DNA from 3 places in the Arthrobacter sp. D1-17 genome. Region 2 is predicted to be linked to each of the others. Evidence: riboswitches for the same ligand, from Rfam matches in the RefSeq annotation. Region 2 holds a riboswitch; each other region holds the start of a gene.
The links. Region 2 has a riboswitch for thiamine pyrophosphate ahead of thiD (bifunctional hydroxymethylpyrimidine kinase/phosphomethylpyrimidine kinase). Riboswitches for the same ligand answer to the same signal wherever they lie in the genome.

Region 1 (7,762 bases), 410 kb from region 2:
CCTGTACCAGCACTTTCCTTCGAAGCGCGAGCTCTATCTCGCACTCCTGGACAACCACCTCAGCTCCCTGACAGACCTCATGATGGGCGCGCTTAACTCCACCACGGACAACAAAGAACGGGTCAAGGCTGTCATGAGGGCGTACTACCGCTTCATCGACAGCGACGATCAGGCGCACCGCCTTGTCTTTGAGTCGGACCTGATCAACGATGCCGACGTCAGCGCCCGCCTCGAGACGTTCAATAAGGCATTTGCCGACGCCATCGCGCACGTGATTGCCGAAGACACCAAGCTGCCACACCTGGAAGCGCAGCTGCTGGGGCGGGCCCTCGCCGGGATGGCGCACGTGAGCGCGCGCTACTGGCTCGAAACGGGCGGGAACCTGGACATCGATGTGGCCAGCGACTTGATCTACCGTTTAGCTTGGCGCGGAATCTCGCGCTTTCCCAAAGAGACCTAGACTACAAAGGGAGAACACCCTTTGACATCTAATCAACATTGACTGGCTGGGAGGCCTTGCTGTGGAAGTAAAGATCGGCATTCAAAACATCGGCCGCGAACTCGTGCTGGAATCGGCCCAGGATGCTGACGCCGTAGCCAAGGTCGTAGCAGAATCCCTCGCAAAGGGCACCGAGCTGCGCCTGACGGATGAGAAGGGCCGGCAGATCATCGTGCCGGCGAGCGTGCTGGGCTATGTCGAGATCGGTGCGGAAGAAGTCCGCCGGGTCGGCTTCGGCGCACTCTAGGGCTGACAATGCTGTCCCTCGTCATCGTCGTGCTGGTCAATGTCGCCTCGGGCTTCATCGTCTGGGCGAATGACAGGCGCCACGCCAAATACGGCATGTTCCTGCCAGCTGGCGTGGGGACCGCGGCGGGCATGGCCGCCTGGATGATCTGCATGGCGGCTGGCCTTGGCTACCAGCCGGGCCTGACCTGGATTCCATGGATAGCCCCCATGATTGCAGGCGCGGCAGCGGCTCTGGCCGCCGCCGCCTTCCTCGGCCGGAGCAGGACCAAACAGGACACACAGCGCCTCACAGAGGCCCTCAAGATGTAGCAAAACGGCAGACTGGCCGTGCCCCAAACAGGCGCCTTTCGCGCAGCATCAGCTGCGGGGCTGCTCGCCTTCTTCGGTGCACAGGCACAGTCGGTTCCCTTGAGCATCAGTGACCACCACCCAGTTGGGTGTGTGGTCACTGTCCATTGATGCGCCAGTGGCAGCCACCTTCTCCAGCACGGGACCGGATTCGGCCTTGGAGCGGTGGATGTCTACATGGAGCCGGTTGTCATTGGGCGTCCGGGTCTCCTGGAACCAGAGTCCCGGACCCCGGCCGAAGGGATCCTGCAGGCTGCCTCCCCGGCCCTGTTTGTAGGCCAGAGCAACACGCCAGACGTCGGCTATCGCCGAGGGCTCCGGCGTGTCGATACCGATTTCCACTGTCCGGTACAGCCCCGGCTCCGCGGCTGCGCCAGCGTCTGCGGCTGCATGGGTAACGGCCGCGGCGGCGGCGATGTCACGCGGGGTCACTTCGCCGCCCGCGTCGTGAGAGGTGAACCGAATAAACACACGGTTGTACCGCCAGTCCAGGTCCGGATGGTGGTCCTTCTCCTCGGCAAGACGCCCGACGCCGGCAATCAGCTCAAGCGCGCCGGCCGCCGTCGGCGTCTTGTAGACAGTGACCAGGCCGCCCAGGCGGTAGCGCCAGTCAGGCAGGCCCGACAGGGCCTCATCTATCTGGGAGCGGGTGAGGATCTCGTCCTTGGGTCCCACGTCTGACTCCTTGACGGGTAGCGGGTGAGCCTGCCCTTCCGTGCGCCCGCACACTCAGGACCCGGCCCTAGAGGAATTCGGCCCGGCCTTCCATCGCAGAAGACGCCAGCGCATGCTCGCGGCGCGGAATCCGCCCGGCCGCTTTCGCCAGCCTACCGGCGATAACAGCGTGTTTGAAGGCTTGGCCCATGAGCGCAGGGTTCTGTGCCCGGGTCACGGCCGTCGCCAGCAGCACGGCGTCACAGCCCAGTTCCATGGCCAAGGCGGCGTCCGAGGCGGTGCCGATGCCCGCGTCCAGCACCACAGGCACAGAGGCACGGGACACGATCAGCTCGATGTTGTGCGGGTTGAGGATTCCCAATCCGGTCCCGATCGGAGCGCCGAGCGGCATGACGGCGGTGGCTCCGAGGTTCTCCAGACGCAGCGCCAGAACCGGATCGTCGTTGGTGTACGCGAAGACTTTGAACCCCCGGTTGACGAGCTGCTCGGTGGCATCGACGAGTTCCACCGCGTCAGGCAGGAGAGTGTGCTCATCGGCAATGACTTCCAGTTTCACCCAGTCCGTCTCCAACGCCTCACGGGCCAGCTCCGCCGTCATGACCGCGTCCCTGGCAGTGAAGCAGCCGGCTGTATTCGGCAGGACCCGGATGTTGTTATCCAAGAGCAGCTGGAACAGGGAACCCGTTTCGGCGGGCGAATAGCGTCGCATGGCGACCGTGGTCAGTTCCGTGCCGGAGGCCAGCAGCGCCGCACCGAGGCCGTCCAGGCTGGGCGCTCCGCCTGTGCCCATGATGAGCCGGGAACTCAATTCCACTCCGTCGATAACCAGGGGGTCACTGTCTGTTCCGGGCACGGCCGGAAGCGCAGTTGTTTCAGTCATCGTCCTCATCCTCCCTGAACTGCAGTAACGAGCTCGATGTCATCGCCCTCGGTGAGCGCCGTGCTGTGCCACTGGCTGCGGGGCACCACCTCGGAATTGCGCGCCACCGCAACACCCAGACGCTGGCCGTCCGCGGCCTGCCCGTCTGAGGCAAGTTCCCGCCCCGTGATCTGGCTGACGAGCGTCGTCACGGAGGCTTCTGTCCCCACGGCGTGGGGTTTGCCGTTCAATGTGATGTTCATGCGGATTCCTTGGTTCGGTCAAATGTGACTGGGTTTGATGCGGCTGGGCCTGATACAGCCGGGCCAGGGGGCGCAGTGCCTTGTGCGGCAGCGGCCAACAGCTCCGATTGCCCGGCCGGGAACCGGCCGGGACTGAAGGCGCCCCAGCGGCTGTCCTCTACACCGTCCATCAGCTCTCGGCAGATGACGGCCGCGGCAGGCGTCAGCAGGACCCCGTGCCGGAAAAAGCCGGTAGCGATGATGAGCCCCGGAACGTGCGCTCCAAGCCCGCGGTCCGCCGTTCCGGATTCGCAGTCTGCCGCTCCGTACCCGCTCTCCTTCGCTGCGGGGACGCGGCCCAGCAGCGGCGCGTTGTCCGGCGTGCCCGGACGAGCCCGGGCGGTTGCCTCGAGAAGTTCCAGCTCCGCGATCGCCGGCACAAGGGCCTGCGCGTCCCTGAGCAGCTGGTAGACCCCTCCCGCGCTGGGAGCACCCTGCCCGTCTTCACGCTGGGTGGCGCCGACAACGACTGTCCCGTCCTGCCGCGGAACCAGATAGACCGGAACTCCTCGCACGATGCCCCGCACTGTTGCCGTCAGCAAGGGACGGAGCCGGTCCGGGACCCGCAGCCGGAGAATATCGCCGTACACCGGCCGGAGGGGAAGATTCAGGTTCTCCGGAAGACCGTCCAGCGACGCAGCCGCGAGACCATTGGCTACCACGGTTTCCGCGGCCAGCACCGTGCCGCCGCCAGCAAGCCGGACACCGCTGACCCGCCCCGCGTCCCACAGCAATGCCACGGCGTTGTCCCGTACCGCATAGCCGCTTTCCGCGCCGGCCACGGCAGTCCGCGCACCGGGAGAGTGGCGGGACAGCGCAGTTGCGCAGCTCTTTACGAGTTTTCGCGGATCAACCTGGTGGTCCGTCGGAATCTCCAGGGCACAGGAAATGCCTGGGCTTAGCAGCGGTTCACGCAGCCGGGCTGCGCGGATGGTCAGCGGTTCGACGATCAGGCCATGCGCCTGCTGCACCTGGCGAAGATCCATCAGGGTGCGCCGGTCAGCCTGGTCGACGCCGACCGCAATGGTGGGTGACGCAAGGTAGCCTGTGTCCTCCCTGCCATGGTCTGGCTTGAGGGGGTCTGGCCGCATGGCATCGAGCGTCGCTACGAAGCCAGGCCACAGCGCGGAGGATTCGAGCATGAGCTCGAGGAGTTCCTCCTCCTGGTAATGCAGTTCGCTCACAGGGGCGAGCATGCCCGCTGCTGCCCAGCTGGCACCGGTTCCGGGCGCCTCATCGATGAGGACCACCGAGCGTCCTGAGCGTTTGGCCTCCCAGGCTATCCCGTGGCCGATCACACCGCCGCCAATGACGGCGACGTCGGCGTGCAGAGGTTCGATGCTGTGCAAAGGTTTAGTGGCGTACGGGCTGCCAGCGGCAGATGTCCTGGCATCGCCGGACGTGAGGTCAATGGCAGATGCGCCACCGGTTCCAGGCTTCATGCAATTCCTTCCCTACGCCGGTACTAACCGGATCAGGTCAAGCGGTCGGCTCTGACGCCCTCTCAGCCCTGCGCCGTTTATGACAGCTGCAGCGGGCTCCCGCGGTACGGACCCAGTTTAGAGGAACTAGGCTGGTTGCCATGACCGCGCATGAACTCACCGATTCCGCCCGCCTGTACCTTTGCACGGACGCCCGCAAGGACCGCGGCGACTTCGCAGACTTCGTCAACGCCGCCTTCTCCGGCGGCGTGGATATCATTCAGCTCAGGGACAAGACTATTGAGGCAGCCGAGGAACTGGAGCTCCTCGAGGTTCTCCGCGAGATCGCCGGACGGCACGGCCGGCTCTGGGCCGTCAACGACCGGGCCGACATCGCCGCCTTGGCCGGCGCTCCCGTGTTCCACATCGGACAGAAGGACCTGCCCCTGCGCGCGGCCCGGCAGGTGCTGCCCGGTTCTCCGGCAATCGGTCTCTCCACCCACTCCCCCGACCAAATTGATGACGCCATCGCCACAGCGCAGGCGCCGGAAGGCCTCGACTACTTCTGCGTCGGCCCCGTGTGGGCAACCCCCACGAAACCCGGAAGGACCGCCGTCGGACTTGACCTCGTGCGTTATGCCGCCGAGGCTGCCCACAGGGCCCGTGGCGAAAGCGGCCGGCGGCTTCCGTGGTTCGCTATCGGCGGGATCGATCTCAGCAACGTGGAACAGGTGGTGGCGGCGGGCGCCGAGCGCATCGTCGTGGTCAGGGCCATCACCGAGGCCCCGGACCCGGCGGCTGCCGCGGCACAACTCATTGCCGCCCTCGACGCCGGAGCGGCTGGTGCCGCGGGAGCCGCACCCAGGGCCTCCGGCGCCGTCAGGGCCTAGGGCGCATTACGCGCGGGAGCCCCGGCCACTGCTCAGGGCGCACAAAGGAGACACAACGTCAGCTGCTCAGTCCCAGCTCCACCATGCGCTTCGAGTGGTTTTCGGCAAGTTCCGCGGTCAGCGCGCGCACTGCCTCCCGGACTGAGGCATCGTCAGCTCCGCTGTCCGCGGCCGCGATCAAATCGGGCAGGAACGCGTGTTCGTACCCCACCCGCTGCGCCTGGGTCAGGGCTTCGCCCAGTAGCCGCCGTCCCCACAGCGCGAGTCTGGAGGCGAGCCGCGGATCATCCGCAAGGGCCCCGCGCAGACGTTCGCGGAGGACTATTGTTGCTTCCTCGGTTGCTTGGACCTGGGCAATCAGGTCACGGCTCCCCGGATCCACATACCGGGCTACTGCCTGGTAAAAGTCTGCCGAGACGGTATCGACGACGTAGGCCTTCATTAGCGACTCGTACCAGTCAGCGGGCCGGGTTCGTTCATGGAAATGGTCCACGGCGGCCTGGAACGGGAGCATCGCGTCCTCGACGTCCACTCCCATCTCAGCCAGCTTTGCGCTGACCAGCTCGTAGTGCTGGAACTCGATGACCGCGATGCGGCCAAGCACGGCGCGGTCGTGAAGCGTAGGAGAATAGCGGGCGTCCGACGAAAGCCGCTCGAAAGCGGAAAGCTCACCATATGCCATGACGCCGTACAGGTCGGCCACGAAACGGTCATACCGAGCAGTGCCAGTCGAGGTTGTGCCCATAATCCAAGACTAACCGCGGAAATCCGACTAACCTGATTTTCGTGCCACATCATCGTCTCTCTCCCAGCGTCCACGAACAGACCAACGCCCTGGCGGAGGCCCTGAGTGCGCTGCGGACGGAACTGGAGCTGCCCGGGCCGTTCCCTGAGGACGTCCTTAAAGAAGCCGAAGCGGCTGTGGCTCAGCTGCAGCTTCCCGGGCTGGACCTCACCGACGTCGAATTCCTGACTATCGACCCGCCATCGTCAACGGATCTGGACCAGGCACTCTTCATCGAGCGAACCGGGGACGGCTACCGGATTCTGTACGCCATCGCCGACGTACCGTCCTTCGTCGCCCCCGGCGGCGCGCTCGACGCCGAAACCCGCCGCCGCGGCCAGACCTTCTACGCCCCGGACGGCCGGATTCCCCTGCACCCCGAAGTCATCAGCGAAAACGCGGGCAGCCTGCTGGCAGGTCAGCTGTGTTCGGCGTTCGTGTGGGAGTTCGCGCTCGACGCCGCTGCCGAGGTAGTCTCCGTATCGGTGCGGCGCGCCTCGGTCCGCAGCCGGGCGAAGCTGAGCTACAAGGGCGCGCAGGAAGCGCTGGACGCGGGAACCGCGTCGCCCGTGCTGCAGCTCCTCCGCGAGGTGGGGATCAAGCGCGTGGAACTGGAAAGGGCCCGGGACGGCGCCAGCCTGAATATGCCGGACCAGGAGATCGTACAGCTACCCGACGGCGGCTATGAGATTGTCGCGGCGCCGCAGCTTCCAGTGGAGGACTGGAACGCCCAGATCTCGCTGATGACCGGCATGGCCGCCGCCTCCCTGATGCTTGACGGCAAGGTAGGCATCCTGCGCACGATGCCCGCCCCTGACGAACGGTCGCTGGCGCATTTCAGGCGTCAGACGGCGGCGTTGGGAAAGCCTTGGGACGGAACGGTCAGCTACGGCGAGTACCTGCGGACACTGGATCCGACGGACCACCGGCAGCTGGCCATCCTGCACTCTGCCGGCATGCTCTTCCGCGGAGCCGGCTACACCTATTTCGATGGCACTGTTCCCGAGGACGCCATCCAGGCTGCCATCGGCACAGCCTACGCCCACACCACAGCTCCGCTGCGCCGTCTGGTCGACCGGTTCGTCCTTGTCATCTGCGAGGCGCTGAGCAACAACAGAGCTGTGCCCTCCTGGGCCCGGGAGGCTCTGCCGTCGCTGCCGGAAATAATGGCTGCTTCAGATCAGCTGGCGTCCAAAATGGAGCGGCTCGCGCTTGACACCGTGGAGGCTGCGCTGCTCAGCAACCACATCGGCCAGGAGTTCGACGCTGTCGTGATCTCCGGATCCAAACCCGCCAAGAACAACGGCAACGGCGCCGGCGCTGGCGCTCCTAGCGGCAGCGGCAACGGCCATAACAGCAACAGCACAGTCACTGCGAACGTCATCGGGAACGGGAAGGGTACTAACGGAAAGTCCAACGGCAAGGGTTCCAACGGCGGCCCGTGGGGCACGGTCCAGATCGCCGAACCGGCGGTCACGGCGCGGTGTGAGGGCGAAATGGAGTCCGGCACCAGGGTCCGGGTACGGCTGGTTTCCGCGGACATCGCCACACGCGAAGTGCACCTCGAACTGGTCGGGGAACAGGCGCCCGTCAGGGAATCCGGTTTTGCCGGTTAGACTTAAGGGGTAGAAATGGATGCCCGGTCGTTGATTTCCAGTATTTTTGAATTCAACAAGCCCGCCCCTACGCGATCTTGAGACAGACCCGCTGGTCCCCAGTGCCAGCATTTGATAGC
Region 2 (7,762 bases):
CATGTTGGGTGTTAAGTCCACTCTCCTTGAGCGGCCGTGCGATACGGCGCCCGCTGACTGACTCCGTCCAAATGCCCGCCTTGCGCTCGGCTTCCAGCTCGGCACGCGCCGCAGCCTTCGCCTCGCGGCGTTCGATCTGTTCCTCGCGCTTCTGGGTTCGGGTGGGGCGGTCACCGACGTCTGCAAAGCGGATGTCGGTACCGCGCGGTGATGCCAGCAGTTCGGCACCGGCCATCATTGTCGGTTCCCAGTCGAACACCACGCCGTCGTCGTCACCAATTACCACGGTGTCACCCGGCTTGGCGCCCTGCTTGAACAGCTCGGTTTCAACGCCAAGCTTGGCAAGCCGGTCGGCGAGGTAGCCAATGGCTTCCTCGTTCGTAAAGTCAGTCTGCTTGACCCACCGCACGGGCTTTTCACCCAGGACCCGGAACAGCGGCTCCAGGTTCTTTTCTTCGCGGCGGATCTTGAAGCCGGTCTCGTTCACCGCACGCGGGCGCAGCACCGGGGCATGCACCTTCGGGGGCGCGGCCGCCACCGAATCACGGGCGGCCTTAACGATCTCCGCCATGGCGAATCCAAGCTGCCGAAGGCCCTCGTGGCTCGTGGCGGAAACCTCGAACACGCGGTAGCCCCTGGATTCCAGTTCGGGGCGGACAAAATCGGCCATGTCCTTGCCGTCAGGCAGGTCCACCTTGTTCAGTGCGACCAAACGGGGCCGGTGGTTAAGCGGAACAACCTCGCCGTTGTTGCCGGCGTAGCTCATGTCGACGGCATACTTTTCGAGTTCGGCTTCGATAATGGCGAGGTCTGAGAGTGGATCTCGGTCAGATTCCAGCGTACCGCAGTCCAAAACGTGCACCAAAGCTGCGCATCGCTCGACATGTCGCAGGAAGTTGTGTCCCAGGCCCTTGCCTTCGCTGGCACCCTCGATGAGCCCGGGAACGTCGGCGATGGTGAACCGGATGTCACCGGCCTGCACAACGCCAAGGTTCGGAATGAGCGTGGTGAAGGGGTAGTCGGCGATTTTGGGGCGGGCAGCGGACATTGCCGCAATCAGGCTGGACTTGCCGGCCGAGGGGAAGCCGACCAGAGCGATGTCGGCGATGGACTTCAGCTCCAGCACGATGTCGGCAGACTCGCCCTCGATGCCGAGCAGGGCGAAGCCAGGTGCCCGCCGCTTCTGGGAGGACAGGGCTGCATTGCCGAGTCCGCCCAAGCCGCCGGCGGCCGCAATGTACTCGGTGCCTTCGCCCACGAGGTCGGCGAGGACTTCGCCGTCTTTGGTCTTGACGACCGTGCCGTCCGGGACCGGCAGGACCAAGGTCTCGCCGTTCTTGCCGCCGCGCCAGTCACCCATGCCCGGGCCGCCGTTGGTGGCGTGGCGATGAGGGGCATGGTGGTAGTCCAGCAGCGTGGTGGTCTGGGAGTCCACCCGGAGGATGACGTCGCCGCCGTTGCCGCCGTTGCCGCCGTCGGGTCCGCCGAGAGGCTTGAACTTCTCGCGGTGGACAGAGACACAACCGTGGCCACCGGTACCGCCGGATACGTGCAGTACTACGCGGTCTACAAAGCTCGCCACGGTGAATCTCCTCTGTGCTGAATGTGGCCGTGTTGGAACGCCCAAATTGATTGTAATGCGGTTAAACGACCAGTGGAGCGGGCCATCATGGCCCGCTCCACCGGTTGAGTTCTGTTGTTACTCTGCAGCTGCAGCAGCAACAATGTTCACGACGCGACGGCCGCGGCGGGTGCCGAATTCGACAGCACCGGCCTGGAGTGCGAACAGCGTGTCGTCGCCACCGCGGCCAACGCCTGCACCGGGGTGGAAGTGGGTGCCGCGCTGGCGAACGATGATTTCGCCGGCGGAAACTACCTGGCCGCCGAAGCGCTTGACGCCGAGGTACTGTGCGTTGGAGTCACGACCGTTGCGAGTGGAGCTCGCGCCCTTTTTATGTGCCATTTGGAATGCCTGCCTCTAAATTCTGGGGAATCTGCTGGAAACCTGATCAGTAACCGAAGTTACTGGATGCCGGTGATCTTGACCTTGGTCAGTTCCTGACGGTGACCCTGGCGCTTCTTGTATCCGGTCTTGTTCTTGAACTTCTGGATGACAATCTTCGGACCACGCAGGTCCTGAAGGATCTCAGCCGTAACAGTTACCTTGGCCAGGTCCGCCGCAGCAGACGTGACCTTGTCGCCGTCAACCAGGAGCAGTGCGGGCAGCTCAATGGTGCTGCCGGCTCCACCGGCGACGCGGTTCAGGGTAACGAAGTCTCCAACGGAAACCTTCTCTTGGCGGCCGCCTGCGCGGACAATCGCGTACACCACTTGGGAACTCACTTCTCTCGACGTTTATTACTAAATTTGCGTGCGGAACCGGGGGTCCGATTGTGTATGGCCTGGCTCTCGCTGTGCCTCAACGCCGTGGACTCCCCGAGGGAATCCGTGAGCTAACCCAAGAACATTACCGCTTGGAATTCCAATTGGACGGTTCCCGGGGTCATAACCCAAGTGTTGGCGTAAGCACCGAAGATCTAGATTACGCTAATTTTGCCTTCGGCCGCAAATGAGGCTGGTCCCGGCGGGTAGTCCGTGATAAGCACCACAGGGGCTTTCGCTCCAAGCCTGCCGTGACCATGCCCATTTATCTTACCGGCTTAACCGCCGGTTCCCTTTCAGCTGTGACGGCGCGGCGCGTCGAAGAAATCAACCTCGAAGCGGCAGGAGTGCCGGAAGGCAGTGAGCATCTCTCGGCGTTCCGCGTCGGAAGCTTTTCGCCCCGCTGTGTCAGTGATTGAGATGGCCTGCCGGGTGGCTGCTGCAAAACCCTCATCGGCGTAGGTGCGCAGCCACTCCGCGTAGGGGTGCCCGTCCGGGGCTCCGGCTGCCAGGAATCCGGTATGCAGGGTCTGCCCTACTTCGGCGTAGAGCCAGAAGCACGGGAGCACCGCCGCCACCAGCACCGCGTAGCTGCCGGATGCCGACGCGGCCAGGAGGTGGTCCACGTAGGCCTTCGTCTCCGGGCCAAGGCCCCTGGGGACTGTTCTGGTGCTTAGCCAGCTGCGGTGCAGCTCGGACTCGACTTCGAGGCATTGCTGGGAGGACCGGGCCCAGAAGAGCTGCTCGGCCTCGGTGGGGGCGAGCGCGCTGGCCCTGGCGAGAACCCGCGAATAGCCGTTGAGGTAGATGGCATCCTGCGCAAGGTAGTAGGCAAACTGGTTTTCCGGGAGGCTTCCCTCTGACAGCCCGCGGATGAAATCCAAACCGTAAATCGCGTCGAGGTCAGCAGCGGCCTCCGCCTGCAGCAGGGCCGCGAAGCTGCCGTCGGCGGTATCGTCTGCCTGCGGCAGATGGTGGAAGTGGTGTACCGGGCCGTTTCCGTGGCCTACCTCGAGCTGCTCGGAGGCGCGCAATGCGCCCTCCAGCCAGGGCTTGACGGTGCGCAGGGCAAGTTCCCAGTTCCCCAGCCGAGCCTGTACGGTCGCCATCGCCGAGGACAGTGAGCACCCCGTGCCGTGGCTGTTTCGGGTGGATACGCGCTGCCCCTCCACCACCACAACGTCCGCAGATAAAGCCCCACCCGTGTTCACCAGGGCGTCCGGGCAGTCAGCGCCCTCCAGGTGCCCGCCCTTGACGAGGACAATAGCCCCGGTTTCGGCCGAGAGCCGCTTTCCCTGTTCCAATGCCTCGGACCAGGTGGCCGCTTCCTGCTCACCCAGCAGCATGCCCAGTTCCGCAAGGTTAGGTGTAATGAGGTCTGCGAGAGGCAGCAGCGACCGCAGCGCCCCCTCAGCGGATTCCTGAAGGAGCCGGTCGCCGCTTGTGGCAACCATGACCGGGTCCAGGACAACGACGCCGGGACGCACCTTCTCGAGCCACGTGCGGACCGCGGTGATGATGTCCGCGTCGCCCAGCATGCCGATCTTCACGGCGTCAATGGCGATGTCGTCGCTGACCGCCGCGAGCTGCGCAGCGATGAAGCCGGCCGGCGGCACGTGGACTCCTCTGACTCCCCTGGTGTTTTGTGCCGTCAGCGCAGTGATGGCGGCCATTCCGTAGCCGCCGGTGGCTGCGATGCTTTTCAGGTCGGCCTGAATGCCGGCGCCGCCGGAAGGATCTGAACCGGCGATGGCCAGGACCCGGGGAACCCTCCGGGTGGCGGGTGAAACGTGAACGGGAGCCGCTGCTCCACGGACGTCTGCACCAAAAGACATCGTGGAGATCGAAAGCGGAGCAGTCGCCAAGGGCAGGGCAGATGTTGCAGACGATGTTGCAGTCAAGGAAGACATCCCTTCGCCGGTACTAACCGGTCAGGTTCAACGGGTTTGGATCTCAGCCGGCTCCGTGCTCGGCACCCCGTGTCAGTCCCCCAGCCTAGCCTGTCCTTCCGTCCGCGGCACTGCATGTCGGTTCGCCCGTAACTCCCGGCTTAAATGCAGCGGGCCGGCCCTGCTGTTGCAGCGCCGGCCCGCTGGCCCACTCAACGAGCGGCTGCCGGAAATTATGTTCCCGGCAGCATGCCCATGTCTACAGCTCGGAAGCGGGTACGCCTACGCCCAGAATGATGGGTCCATCCGCAGCCTGCGGACCCGCGGCCTTCTCAGTCCTGTTGTCCGCCGACGGCACTTTGGCCTCATGGGAGTGCCCGGCGGCAGCCCCGGGCACAGGCTCGTGGTGTTCCACGGACGTCTCGTTGGCCGCACCCTGCGCCCGGCTGGCGCTGCGGTTGCGCCGCGGACGGCGGGTGCGCACGGCCACGTCGGAATGGTCAGCGAACCGCTCCCTGTCGCTGTCAATAGGTGCCCGGACGGCGGCAGGTGCCGGGGCTGGCATATCGGCGCCCTTAGCGGGCTCGGTTGCCTTTGAAGGCGGAGTCGCCGCGGAAGGCCGGGCCGTCGTTGAAGGCTCGGCTTCCCTGGAGGCTTCCGGTCTCGGCTCCCCGAGGTGCGCGAAGGCTTCCTCAAGGCGGTCAAGGGTCAGCGCAGGCTTCACGGCCGGAGGCTCCGTGTGCTCCACGAAAGGAAGGACTACCTTCTCGCCGCCAAAGGTCAACACGGCGCCCGGCCGGCCCGAGATGCTTTCCGTGTCAGGTGCGCGGTGCACCAACGGGCTTTCCGGAGCGGCCGCTGAGGCAGCTGCAGCCGGACGCTGCTCCCCGGCAGCCTCCGCCTGATGGGCTGCGTCCTCGTGGAGGTGGGCAGCGTGCGCAGCGGCGGCGATGTTGGCCAGTGCTGCCCGCGTTGCCTCGGCCTTGGCGTGGCGCTCGGCTTCGCTGGGTTCGTGGTGCATGACGGCCGGTGCGGCGGGTCCGGTTTCAGCCGGTCCCTGTCCGGCCTTGCCCCGGCGCCGGCTCTTACGCTCGGTGCGTACGGCGGGCTGGTGTTCGCTGCGCGGGACATGGTGTTCGGCCGCCACCACATTGGCGCGGCGGTGCTCGACGGGCTCGTCGTGCGTGACAACGCCACGGCCTGCACAAACCTCACACTGCTCGCCAAAGACTTCCAGCAGGCCGGTGCCCATGCGCTTGCGGGTCATCTGTACGAGGCCCAACGAGGTGACCTCGGCCACCTGGTGCTTGGTTCGGTCACGTCCCAGGCACTCCACCATGCGGCGCAGCACGAGGTCACGGTTTGATTCCAGGACCATGTCGATGAAGTCGATTACGATGATGCCGCCGATGTCCCGCAGCCGCAGTTGCCGGACGACTTCCTCAGCCGCTTCCAGGTTGTTCTTGGTGACGGTTTCCTCGAGGTTGCCGCCGCTGCCGGTGAACTTTCCGGTGTTGACGTCGACCACGGTCATGGCTTCGGTGCGGTCGATCACCAGTGATCCGCCGGAGGGCAGGAACACCTTGCGCTCCAGCGCCTTGTGGATCTGCTCGTCGATGCGCCAGGCAGCGAAGATGTCCTCGTCCTTGGTCCACTTCTCGAGCCGGCCCACGAGGTCCGGGGCAACGTAGGTGACGTAGGCCTCAATGGTGTCCCAGGCTTCATCACCGGAAACGATCAGCTTGGAGAAGTCCTCATTGAAGACGTCACGGACCACCTTGATAGTGAGGTCGGGTTCGCCGTACAGCAACTCGGGAGCGAGGACCTTGGTGGACTTCGCCTGGCTTTCGATGCCTTCCCACTGGGCCCGGAGGCGGTTGATGTCGTGGGTGAGCTCTTCCTCGGATGCGCCTTCGGCGGCGGTGCGGACGATGACGCCAGCGTCTTCCGGAAGGCGGTCCTTGAGGATGCGCTTCAGGCGGTTGCGCTCGACGTCGGGAAGCTTGCGCGAGATGCCCGTCATGGAACCGCCGGGCACGTACACGAGGTAACGCCCCGGCAGGGAGATCTGGCTGGTCAGGCGTGCGCCCTTGTGGCCGACAGGGTCCTTGGTGACCTGCACCAGGACGGAATCCCCGGACTTCAGGGCGTTCTCGATCCGTCGCTGCTTGCCTTCGAGGTTCACTGCTTCCCAGTTCACTTCGCCGGCGTACAGCACTGCATTGCGCCCGCGCCCGATGTCGACGAAGGCAGCTTCCATCGAGGGCAGCACATTCTGAACTTTGCCCAGGTAGACGTTGCCGATCAGGGAATCCTGCTGCGTCTTGGACACGAAGTGCTCGGCCAGCACGCCGTCTTCCAGGACGCCGATCTGAATTCTGTCGTCGCGCTGGCGCACGATCATCTGGCGGTCAACTGATTCGCGCCGGGCCAGGAACTCTGCCTCGGTGATGACGGTCCGGCGCCGGCCAGTGTCGCGGGATTCGCGGCGGCGCTGCTTCTTCGCTTCCAGCCTCGTGGAGCCCTTGACGCTGGTCACGCGGTTGCTTACGGCCGGTTCGCTGGGAACGCGGGGAGCGCGTACGCGGGTGACGGTGTTGGGGGGATCGTCGTCTCCCCCGCCGGTGAGCTCAAGGTCCTGGTCTCCGCGGCGGCGCCGGCGGCGGCGGCGCGAAGTGACGCCGTCCTCGGCCTGGCCTGCGGTCTCCTCGTCGGCGTCTCCGGCGGCATCGATGCCTTCGGCGTCTTCTTCGGTGCCGTCACGGTCGATGGCTTCGCCGTCGGTGACTTCACGGCCGTTGCGGGTCCGTCCGCGGCGGCCGCGGCTGCGGCGCCGGCGGCGTCCGCCGTCGTCGTCGTCCTGCTCGTCCCCGCTGTCGCTGGCTTCTGCATCCTGCGCACCGGCGGCCGGCACTGCCGGACGGATCACGGTATTGAGGTCGGGGGCTTGGAAGATGATGGATGTCACGGATGCCGGCTCCAGGAACAGCGCTCCGGCCGGGGCTGCCTGAGACGTGGTTTCCACGGGCTTTTCGGACTCAGCACGCTCAAATACAGCACCTTCAGATACGGCATCTTCAGTCACTGCGCCGTCAGCCGCTGAGACCTCAGCCTCGGCGGCCTCCGCCTCTGCCTCCGCGCTTCCGACGGCGGCAGCTGCTTCAGCCCGAATGTCCGCCACCGGTGTTTCTTCAACCCGGGTTTCCACTGCCGGGGCAGCCGCAGGTGCTTCAGCAGCTGTGTCGCCGGTCTTGGCCTTGGCGACCCGGCGGCGGCGTACGGGCTTGGCTTCAGGTTCAGCAATCTCCGCCGCGGCAGAACCCGGCCCGGCCTCGGCCGCGTCAGCAAAGGCGGGAAGCGGCTCCTCGGCGACCTTCTTTCGGGCACGCGTGCGCCGCACAGGCGCCTTTACCTCCGCCACGGCGGTTTCCACCTCGGTGACCTCAGCGTGCGCCGCATCCACCGGGCCTGACACCTCGGGGTCAGCGGAC
Region 3 (7,762 bases), 1.5 Mb from region 2:
TCGGCCTCGTCCAGCAGCGGACCGAGAAGCATGATCACGCTGCGGGTACGCCGGGCGGCCTCAACGTCCATGGACTCCAGGTCCAGGATGGCGGGCCGGCGGAGCCGGAGGCTGTTGTCATTGAGCCAGGTGCATTCGACGCCGATGCTCGAGAGCACCTCAACGATCCTGTTGACCTCCTCGATGCGTGCCAGGCGGCGCAAGGTGGTGGTGCCGCGGTTGATGAGGCTGGCACACAGAAGCGCCACCCCGGCGTTCTTGCTGGTGTTGACGTCAACAGAGCCGGAGAGGGTTTGGCCGCCTTCCACGCGGAGGTGGGTCATCTGGGACTTACCCAGCTGCACGATGCTTTGGCCGAAGATTGCCTCCAGCCGCTGGAGCATTTTCAGGCTCAGGTTCTGCTTGCCCTGTTCCATGCGGGCAACGGCGCTTTGGCTGGTTCCCAGTTCGGAAGCGAGCTGTTCCTGGGTCCAGCCCTTTTGCCCGCGGGCGTCGCGGAGCATGAGGCCAACTTGTTCGGCTGTCTGCTGAGTCATGCACCAAATATATCATTTATGAGTTACCGCTCGCGGGAAGGGCGAGTATCGGTCCGATATCGACCTGTGCCTACCCGCCTGATGAGATGATAACCCTGCTGACTTTTGATCGGCGGACCTGGCCAGCACATGGTTGTCAGCTGCCGAGAGGCAGTACTGCGCCTGGGCAAAGACTCCTGCAACGCCGGGCGGAGCGTGAGGTTACCCTTGACCTGACCGCCTGGCGGGAGCAAGCTAGCGCTAGCGGTTAGCGGCCACGATGAGGAAGTGGGAGGCCGCCATGTCCATTTTTAGATCCGCCGCGTTCCGCAGAACGCGCCCGTCCAGGCAGCAGGTCAGCGCCCTGGTGTCATTCGTTGTCGCGACTACTGTTGGATTCGTCCCCGGTCCCCGCCTGGACGACGGAACGCCCCCGGCCCCGCCGTCATCCATCACCCAGCCGTCGGCCATCATCCCGCCGTCGGCACCCTCTTCCGCTCCTTCGTCGACGGCCTCCGGTCCTTCGCCTTCCGCTACTGGCGCGCCCACCCCGACCCTGCAAGCGCAGCCGACTGCCCCCAGGGAACGGAATCCGAGAGCGCTCGGAAACGACGTGTCCTGGCCGCAGTGCAACAAGACGCTTCCCGAGAACCCCGCCTTCGCAATCATCGGCGTGAACAACGGGCTGGCGAACACCACCAACTCCTGCCTGGCTGAGCAGCTGGAATGGGCCAACAAGATCCCGGACGACATCACCGGCCAGCCCAGCGTGGCCCTGTACGTGAATACTGCCAACCCGGAAACGGATGGATCCTGGTGGCCTACCGGCAACGATTACGGCGGCAAACCCGTAGCGAACCCGTACGGCACCTGCGAAGGTGAACCGGATGCTGCATGCGCCTACATGTACGGCTGGGCCAAGGCCTTTGACGACGCCTATATGCGGGGCATCAGCGAGCCGGACGATTACCTCTGGTGGCTGGACGTGGAGACGGAGAACAGCTGGAACGGCAGCCATGAGGAGAACAGGGCGGTCCTGGAAGGCATGACGGACTTTTTCCACAGCATCGACGCCGAGGTGGGCATCTACTCCTCGGGCTACCAGTGGTGGCAGATCATCGGCACCGTCCCGGAAGGCAGCAGCCTGTATGGACTGCCGAGTTGGCTGGCCGGAGCCAGCACTGTGGACGGAGCCAGGAGCAACTGCGCCCTGCCTCCACTGACAGCCGGCGGCAAAGTAACAGTGACCCAGTTCGTTTCCAAGGGCTTTGACTACGACTACTCCTGCATCTAGGCATTCCGACGGCCGGCATTCCGGCAGGCGATTGTCCTGGACGCGTGCAGTGGTGATATGGGCGGGCAGTCCTAGGAGCCTTCCAGCCACACCATGTTCCAGGTTCCGGCCCAGACCGCGGCGGCCACGGCACCGGCCGCGATGGCCGTTCCCCCTAGCAGCACCCAGATGTCCAACCGGCTGTAAACCGATTCGCGGGCCCAGGTCCGGCCTGTGCTGCCGAAACCGCGGGCCTCCATGGTGACGGCAAGGCGGGTCGCGCGCCTGATGGCTTGAACCAGCAACCCGAAGCTTTGCCCGAGGGTGGCGCGCAGCCGCTGCCACGGGTTGCCGCGGGCTCCGACGCCACGGGCCCGCCGGGCCATCCCGATGGTCTGCCATTCCTCAGCCATCAGGCCCACCAGGCGCATTGCCGCCAGTGTTCCGAGCACGAAGCGGTGCGGCAGACGGGCTTTCTGTGCCAGGGCATCGGCGAGGTCGGTCGGATCGGTGCAGCTCATCAGCAGCACCGCCGGCAGGGCAATCGCCAGGCCCCGGAGCAGGAAACCCAGCCCCAGCTCAAGCGAACCTTCGCTCATGGACCAGATGCCGACGTCGATCAGTATCCTTCCGCTGTCCGGCGCCAGAATGGCGGTGCTCCAGCCGCCCACGGCGGCCGCGAGGATCAGGGGCCAGCCACGTTGCCAGAGCAAAGTCACCGTCAGGCCGGCGAGCGGGAAGAGCAGCAGCTCGCAGACCAGCGCTACGGTGGCGGACATCCAGTCGATGGACAGGGCGAGGACCAGCGTGATGAGGAAGACGGCGGCAAGCTTGGCCAGCGGATTGGCCCGGGTCAGCACCGCCTGGTTGCCGGAAATGATCAAGGCGGCCCTCATGATGCGGCCGCTTCCGGTGTTCCCACGCCTGGTGCATCGACGCCTGGGGGCTGAAGGTCCGCGGCGCCGAGTTTGAGCTCGGTGCCGCCGAGCACCTGCGTGAATTCCTGGTCGTGCGTCACCGACACGACGGCGATTCCGGCATCGAGCAGTTCGGACAGGAAGGAGGCGAGTTCGGCCCAGGTGTTGGCGTCCTGGCCGAAGGTCGGCTCGTCGAGCACCAGGACCTGCGGATGGGCGGCCAGAACGGTGGCCACGGAGAGCCTGCGCTTCTCGCCGCCGGAGAGTGTGTAGGGGTTGGCATCCACGAGGCCGGTGAGGCGAAGCCGCTCCAGCAGCTCGTCCACGCGCTCCTCGCCGTGTCCCAGGTGCCGGGGGCCGAACTGCAGTTCGTCCAGTACCCTGCCGGTGACGAACTGGTGCTCGGGTTCCTGGAAGACCGTGCCGATCCTGGCGATCAGGTGCTCGGCCCGCCACTTGTACGGGTCGATGCCGGCTCCGCCGCTTAGCTCCAGGGTCGCGGACACCCTGCCCTCGACAGGCGGAATCAGCCCGGCCAGGGTCAGAGCGAACGTCGATTTGCCGGCGCCGTTTGGCCCGGTGATGGTGAGGGCTTCCCCCGCGCGGACCTGTGCCGTGACGTCGCGCTGCACCGGAACCGGCGGAAGGGATGTGAAGCCGCGCCGGCGGGGCCGTTCCCTTGAGACGGCAAGTCTCTCAGCGGCGAGTAGCAGCTGGCCTGGCGCAAGACCCCCCTCGCTGCCGGCTTGCCCGGTCAGCGACCGTTCGCGGGTGGGTGGAACGTAACCGGGAACCCAGACGCCCGCGCGGATCAGCATCGTGCGGGCCTGCTGGAGGACCTGGTTCGGGGCCCCGTCAATGAGCACCGCCGGTTGCGTGTCACTGCCCGGCTGCAGCACAACGATCCGGTCCACGAGGTCCTTCCACACGGCAACCCGGTGCTCCACGACCACCAGCGTGGCGCCGGTCTTGTCGAGGCAGCGGGCCACGGCGTCCCGGACCTCCAGGACTCCGGCAGGGTCAAGGTTGGCCGTGGGCTCGTCCAGCAAAATGAGCCCGGGGCGCATCGCCAGGATGCCGGCCAGCGCGAGGCGCTGTTTCTGCCCGCCGGACAGGACCGACGTCGGATGGTCCAGCGGGAAATGTCCGAGTCCGACGTCGTCCAACGCCTCGTGCACCCGGGGCCAGATCCGTTCCCGGGGCACCGAGAGGTTTTCGGCACCAAAGGCGACATCGTCGCCGAGGCGGGAGAGAACCACCTGCGTCTCCGGGTCCTGCTGCATGAGGCCGGCACGGCCGCGCTGGGCGCGGGGAGGTTCGCCGTCGATCAGGAGGCTGCCGCTTTCGTCCGCGTCGTCGCCCGCCGCCGTGCCGCTGTCGTCGGCGGTGCTGTCGCCAAGCACCCCGGCAAGCGCGTGGAGCAGCGTGGATTTGCCGGCGCCTGAGGGCCCCAGCAGCAGCACCCGCTCCCCCGGCCGGATATCCAGGTCGAGGGCGTTGACTGCAGGTTTGGTGCGTCCGGCGTGGCGCCAACCCCAGCCGCGGGCGGTAACCGCGGCCGGGCGGACGCCGGCGTCCTGCTGTGCGGGCATCAGTTAAACACGGGCTCCGTGGCTGCCTTGCGGGAGGGGAAGGAGCTCAGCACGCCGGTCCTGGCCAGGCCGCGGGTGGCGATCCAGGACAGCGCGCCGGCAATGATGGCACCGGAGACGGCGGTAAAGATGATGTACGCCAGCTTGTCCCCGGCCGCGTAGGCGATGTTCCAACCCCACGGGGCGAACGAATCGTTCAGGCCGCAGAACAGCCCGGCGCCGGCGCCGGCCAGCAGCGAGACGGGCAGGTTGAACTTCTTGTACCGGAACGCGGCGAACACGAGCTCCGCACCCAGGCCCTGCAGCAGGCCTGAGATCAGCACCGTGGTGCCGTACTGCGAGCCCATGATCAGCTCACCGGTGGCGGCCACGGATTCGCAGAACAGCGCAGCGCCGGGCTTGCGGATGATGAGCATGCCCAGCACCGCCGGAATCATCCAGCCGCCGGCGTACAGGCCGGTCAGGGGCGGGTAGACCGCGTTCAGCGGTGCAGAGATGAGGTTGGCGCCCTGGGACCAAGCCCAGAAAATCACACCACCGGCGACGGCGATCAGCGCCGCCACCACGATGTCGGCCACGCGCCAGGTGTTGCCGGACTTCTTAGCTGTTGCTGTTGTCATGATGGTCCTCCTGAGGATCAGGAGGGGAAAGCGCTCCCCGGCTGCTGGCTTAGGGTGCCTGCTGCCGGACACTTTGAGAACTCGACTCCCTTGCGCCGGTACTAGCCGGATCAGGTTCGAGGGTCTGCGGTTGTCCGCACTCTCAGCGCCCACCTGCGGCTCTCTGGACATGCCAGTGATGCCCGACGGCGGCGCTCCCCTGTCGTAATGAATGTGCCCTTGTTGGCTGGTCCAGTTTACACCGATGATTGACCGTCAACCCGGCGGCGGCGTCACAATCCGGGCGATAGGCAGGGAGTACATGGCAATAGCCACGGAGTACATTGGGGCAATGACCGCAGAGGACTCCGGAACTCCGGCCCTATTTGATCCCGACGCCGCCGACGAACAGCCGGCGGGGGCGCTTGAGTCGCTGATCTCAGAGATTGAATCGCAGATCTCGGAACTCCAGTTCCCCCGGTTCAGCAAAGATGACGCCCTCAGCCTGGGCCTTCTGCTGGTTGAGCTCGGAAAGGACGGCCGCCTGCCCATCGCCATCGACATCTCCAAGGGCGAGCAGATGCTTTTTCATGCTGCCCTGGAAGGTGCCACCCCGGATAACGGGCATTGGGTCAAGGCCAAACGGCGCACGGCGGCACGGTATGAGGAACCGTCCCTGCTGGTTGGCCTGCGCGGCAGGGTGGGCGGAGGCCGCATTGAGGACAACGCGTGGTTCGACCAGACCACGTACGCGGCCCACGGGGGCTCCTTTCCCGTCTATGTGCAGGGCGTGGGGGCCGTGGCGACCGTGACGGTCTCGGGGCTGCCGCAGAAGGCGGACCACGACCTGGTGGTGCGGGCCCTGCGGGAAATCCTCGGGTCCATGCGGCTAGGCTAGGGACGAACCAGTAGTCACGTCGCAAGGGGTTTCGGAATGAGTTTTTTCATCAAGCTGCTTGGCACCGGCATCAGTCTGCTCGCCGGATACGCCGGCACTAGGGCCGTGGACGCCGTCTGGGAAAAAACCACAGGCCGCAAGCCTCCGAAGGGCGGCAAGGACGACGTTCCCACGACATTGCGCTCAGCCCTGACCTTCGCCTTGGTTTCAGCCTCAGTCAGCGCCGTCATCCAGGTTCTGACCAACCGCGGCACGCAGCGCGCAATCACCCGCTTCGCCAAAACCCAGGACATCGTCTAGGCACCGTCGTTATATCCGCAATGCCCTAGCCACCGCCGTTAGTCGGTGGCTAGAGGCCGCCGCAGCTTAACCGGCAGCAGGCGCCGCCGTTGCTGCCGCGTCAGGTTCCGTAGCTTGCTCCTGTGTCACGTTCCGGGCAGGAACGGGAACTGAAACCGGCGCGGACGTCGGCGCAGCACTGGGCGAAGAGGTGGGCGAAGAGGTGGGCTTCGGGGCCGCAGCAGGCGCCGGAGTGGCCGTCTTCGCGGGCGACGGAGCAGGGGAAGGCGTGGGCCGTGGAGCCGGAGCGGCGGTCTTCACCGGCAACGGAGCAGGGGAAGGCGTAGGCCGTGGGGCAGGAGCCGCCGTCCTTGCCGGCACAGCCGGCTTCACGGGCGCAACAGGCCTGGCGGCCGCCACACTCTTCGCAGGTGCCACAGTCTTCGCAGGTGCCACTGCCTTCTTTGAAAGTGCCACGGCTTTCTTTGCCGGAGAAGCAGCGGCATTGGAGACGCGGGCGTTGGAACGCGAAGGAGCCTTGGCGGTCTTGGACCGTGACGGCTTACGCTCAGCGTGGTTCACCTCATGGTTGTGGGCTTCCGCCGCCGGGACGGCCCAGGCAGGCGTGTCCTTCGCCGTCCCGGGCTTCCGGTAGTCGGTCATCGTCACGGCAGCAGCAGGATCCGCCGGATCGAGCGGCACCAGAGTCCACTCCTCAGGGTCCGTGTGGCTGCCGTTCAGGATCGTTTCGAAGTGAAGGTGGCATCCCGTTGAAGCGCCCGTGGTCCCGACTTTGGCGATGACGTCCCCGGCCTGCACCGACTCGCCCTTCCCGACCCCGATGCCCTCAAGGTGGTTGTAAGTGGTGATCAGGCCGTTGCCATGGTCGACTTCCACTCGGTTGCCGCCGCCCCACTGATGCCATCCCACTGCCCGCACCACCCCGGCGTCCACAGAGTAAACGCGGGTCCCGCAGGCAGCGGCAAAGTCCCGGCCCCAGTGGAACTCCCCGGCATCGCCAGTGATCGGGCTCCTCCGCACGCCGAAGGCAGAGCTGGGATGCAGGACCTCCAACGGTGACATCAGGGTCCCGGCGGCGGGACGCCGCGACCGAGCTGACGAAGCGTCAAGCTCTCGTGTCCATTCCTTCGCCCCGGTGAGGACCACGGAACGGCTGTAGGAGAGCGCCACTCCGGCCGACGCAGAGACAGGGGAAGAAGCGGGCGCGGCGACAGGGGCTGAAACGGCAGCGCCCGAGACGGCATCCCGAGCACCGCCCGCAGCGACAGCGGAGCCGGCGGACATGCTGACGGCAACACTGTCCGGTGCCTGGGCGGATGCAGGACTGGCAGAAATCATCGGGCCGTCGCCGTGCATTCCGGAAGCGCCGTGCATTCCAGAAGCATAGGCGGCAAGCACTGCCGTGCCTGCGCTCATGCTGACGCGGATGGCTCGGCGCCGCTGCTGGGCAGCGCGCCGGGCAGCCCTCGGTGCCAGATGTTTTGCCACGTGGATCCCCCCATGTAGATCGCCCGATTCCCTTGGGCGGCAAGCGTTTCTACCATGGGACCATGCTGCGTGGGGCGGCTGAAGCTAAAAAGGCCCCTATGTGGATAAGCTCAGGGAATCCTGCCCTGACCCCCGGCGGACTGCGGAAATCTTCACAGGAAGTTGAGCAAACTCCCGGCG

Region 1: it holds a riboswitch for thiamine pyrophosphate, as region 2 does, so the genes downstream of both, M1E01_RS06475 (FAD-dependent oxidoreductase) here and thiD (bifunctional hydroxymethylpyrimidine kinase/phosphomethylpyrimidine kinase) in region 2, are expected to answer to the same signal.
Region 3: it holds a riboswitch for thiamine pyrophosphate, as region 2 does, so the genes downstream of both, M1E01_RS01325 (ECF transporter S component) here and thiD (bifunctional hydroxymethylpyrimidine kinase/phosphomethylpyrimidine kinase) in region 2, are expected to answer to the same signal.

What each region holds. Positions count from the first base shown of each region.
Region 1 is NZ_CP096382.1:1,374,203-1,381,964, reverse strand. It holds gene M1E01_RS06505 (TetR/AcrR family transcriptional regulator) at 1-460, shown strand, start outside; gene M1E01_RS06500 (DUF3107 domain-containing protein) at 522-746, shown strand; gene M1E01_RS06495 (hypothetical protein) at 755-1,057, shown strand; gene M1E01_RS06490 (4a-hydroxytetrahydrobiopterin dehydratase) at 1,106-1,771, opposite strand; gene M1E01_RS06485 (thiazole synthase) at 1,839-2,651, opposite strand; gene thiS (sulfur carrier protein ThiS) at 2,657-2,893, opposite strand; gene M1E01_RS06475 (FAD-dependent oxidoreductase) at 2,890-4,374, opposite strand; TPP riboswitch at 4,366-4,487, opposite strand; gene thiE (thiamine phosphate synthase) at 4,515-5,243, shown strand; gene M1E01_RS06465 (ferritin-like fold-containing protein) at 5,302-5,988, opposite strand; gene M1E01_RS06460 (RNB domain-containing ribonuclease) at 6,030-7,643, shown strand.
Region 2 is NZ_CP096382.1:1,780,537-1,788,298, reverse strand. It holds gene obgE (GTPase ObgE) at 1-1,582, opposite strand, end outside; gene rpmA (50S ribosomal protein L27) at 1,700-1,963, opposite strand; gene rplU (50S ribosomal protein L21) at 2,023-2,331, opposite strand; gene thiD (bifunctional hydroxymethylpyrimidine kinase/phosphomethylpyrimidine kinase) at 2,679-4,217, opposite strand; TPP riboswitch at 4,275-4,372, opposite strand; gene M1E01_RS08320 (Rne/Rng family ribonuclease) at 4,531-7,762, opposite strand, start outside.
Region 3 is NZ_CP096382.1:291,324-299,085, reverse strand. It holds gene M1E01_RS01350 (UDP-N-acetylglucosamine 1-carboxyvinyltransferase) at 1-536, opposite strand, end outside; gene M1E01_RS01345 (hypothetical protein) at 777-1,064, opposite strand; gene M1E01_RS01340 (hypothetical protein) at 1,129-1,809, shown strand; gene M1E01_RS01335 (energy-coupling factor transporter transmembrane component T family protein) at 1,881-2,684, opposite strand; gene M1E01_RS01330 (ABC transporter ATP-binding protein) at 2,681-4,297, opposite strand; gene M1E01_RS01325 (ECF transporter S component) at 4,297-4,917, opposite strand; TPP riboswitch at 4,987-5,128, opposite strand; gene M1E01_RS01320 (heme-degrading domain-containing protein) at 5,249-5,794, shown strand; gene M1E01_RS01315 (DUF4235 domain-containing protein) at 5,831-6,094, shown strand; gene M1E01_RS01310 (peptidoglycan DD-metalloendopeptidase family protein) at 6,161-7,582, opposite strand.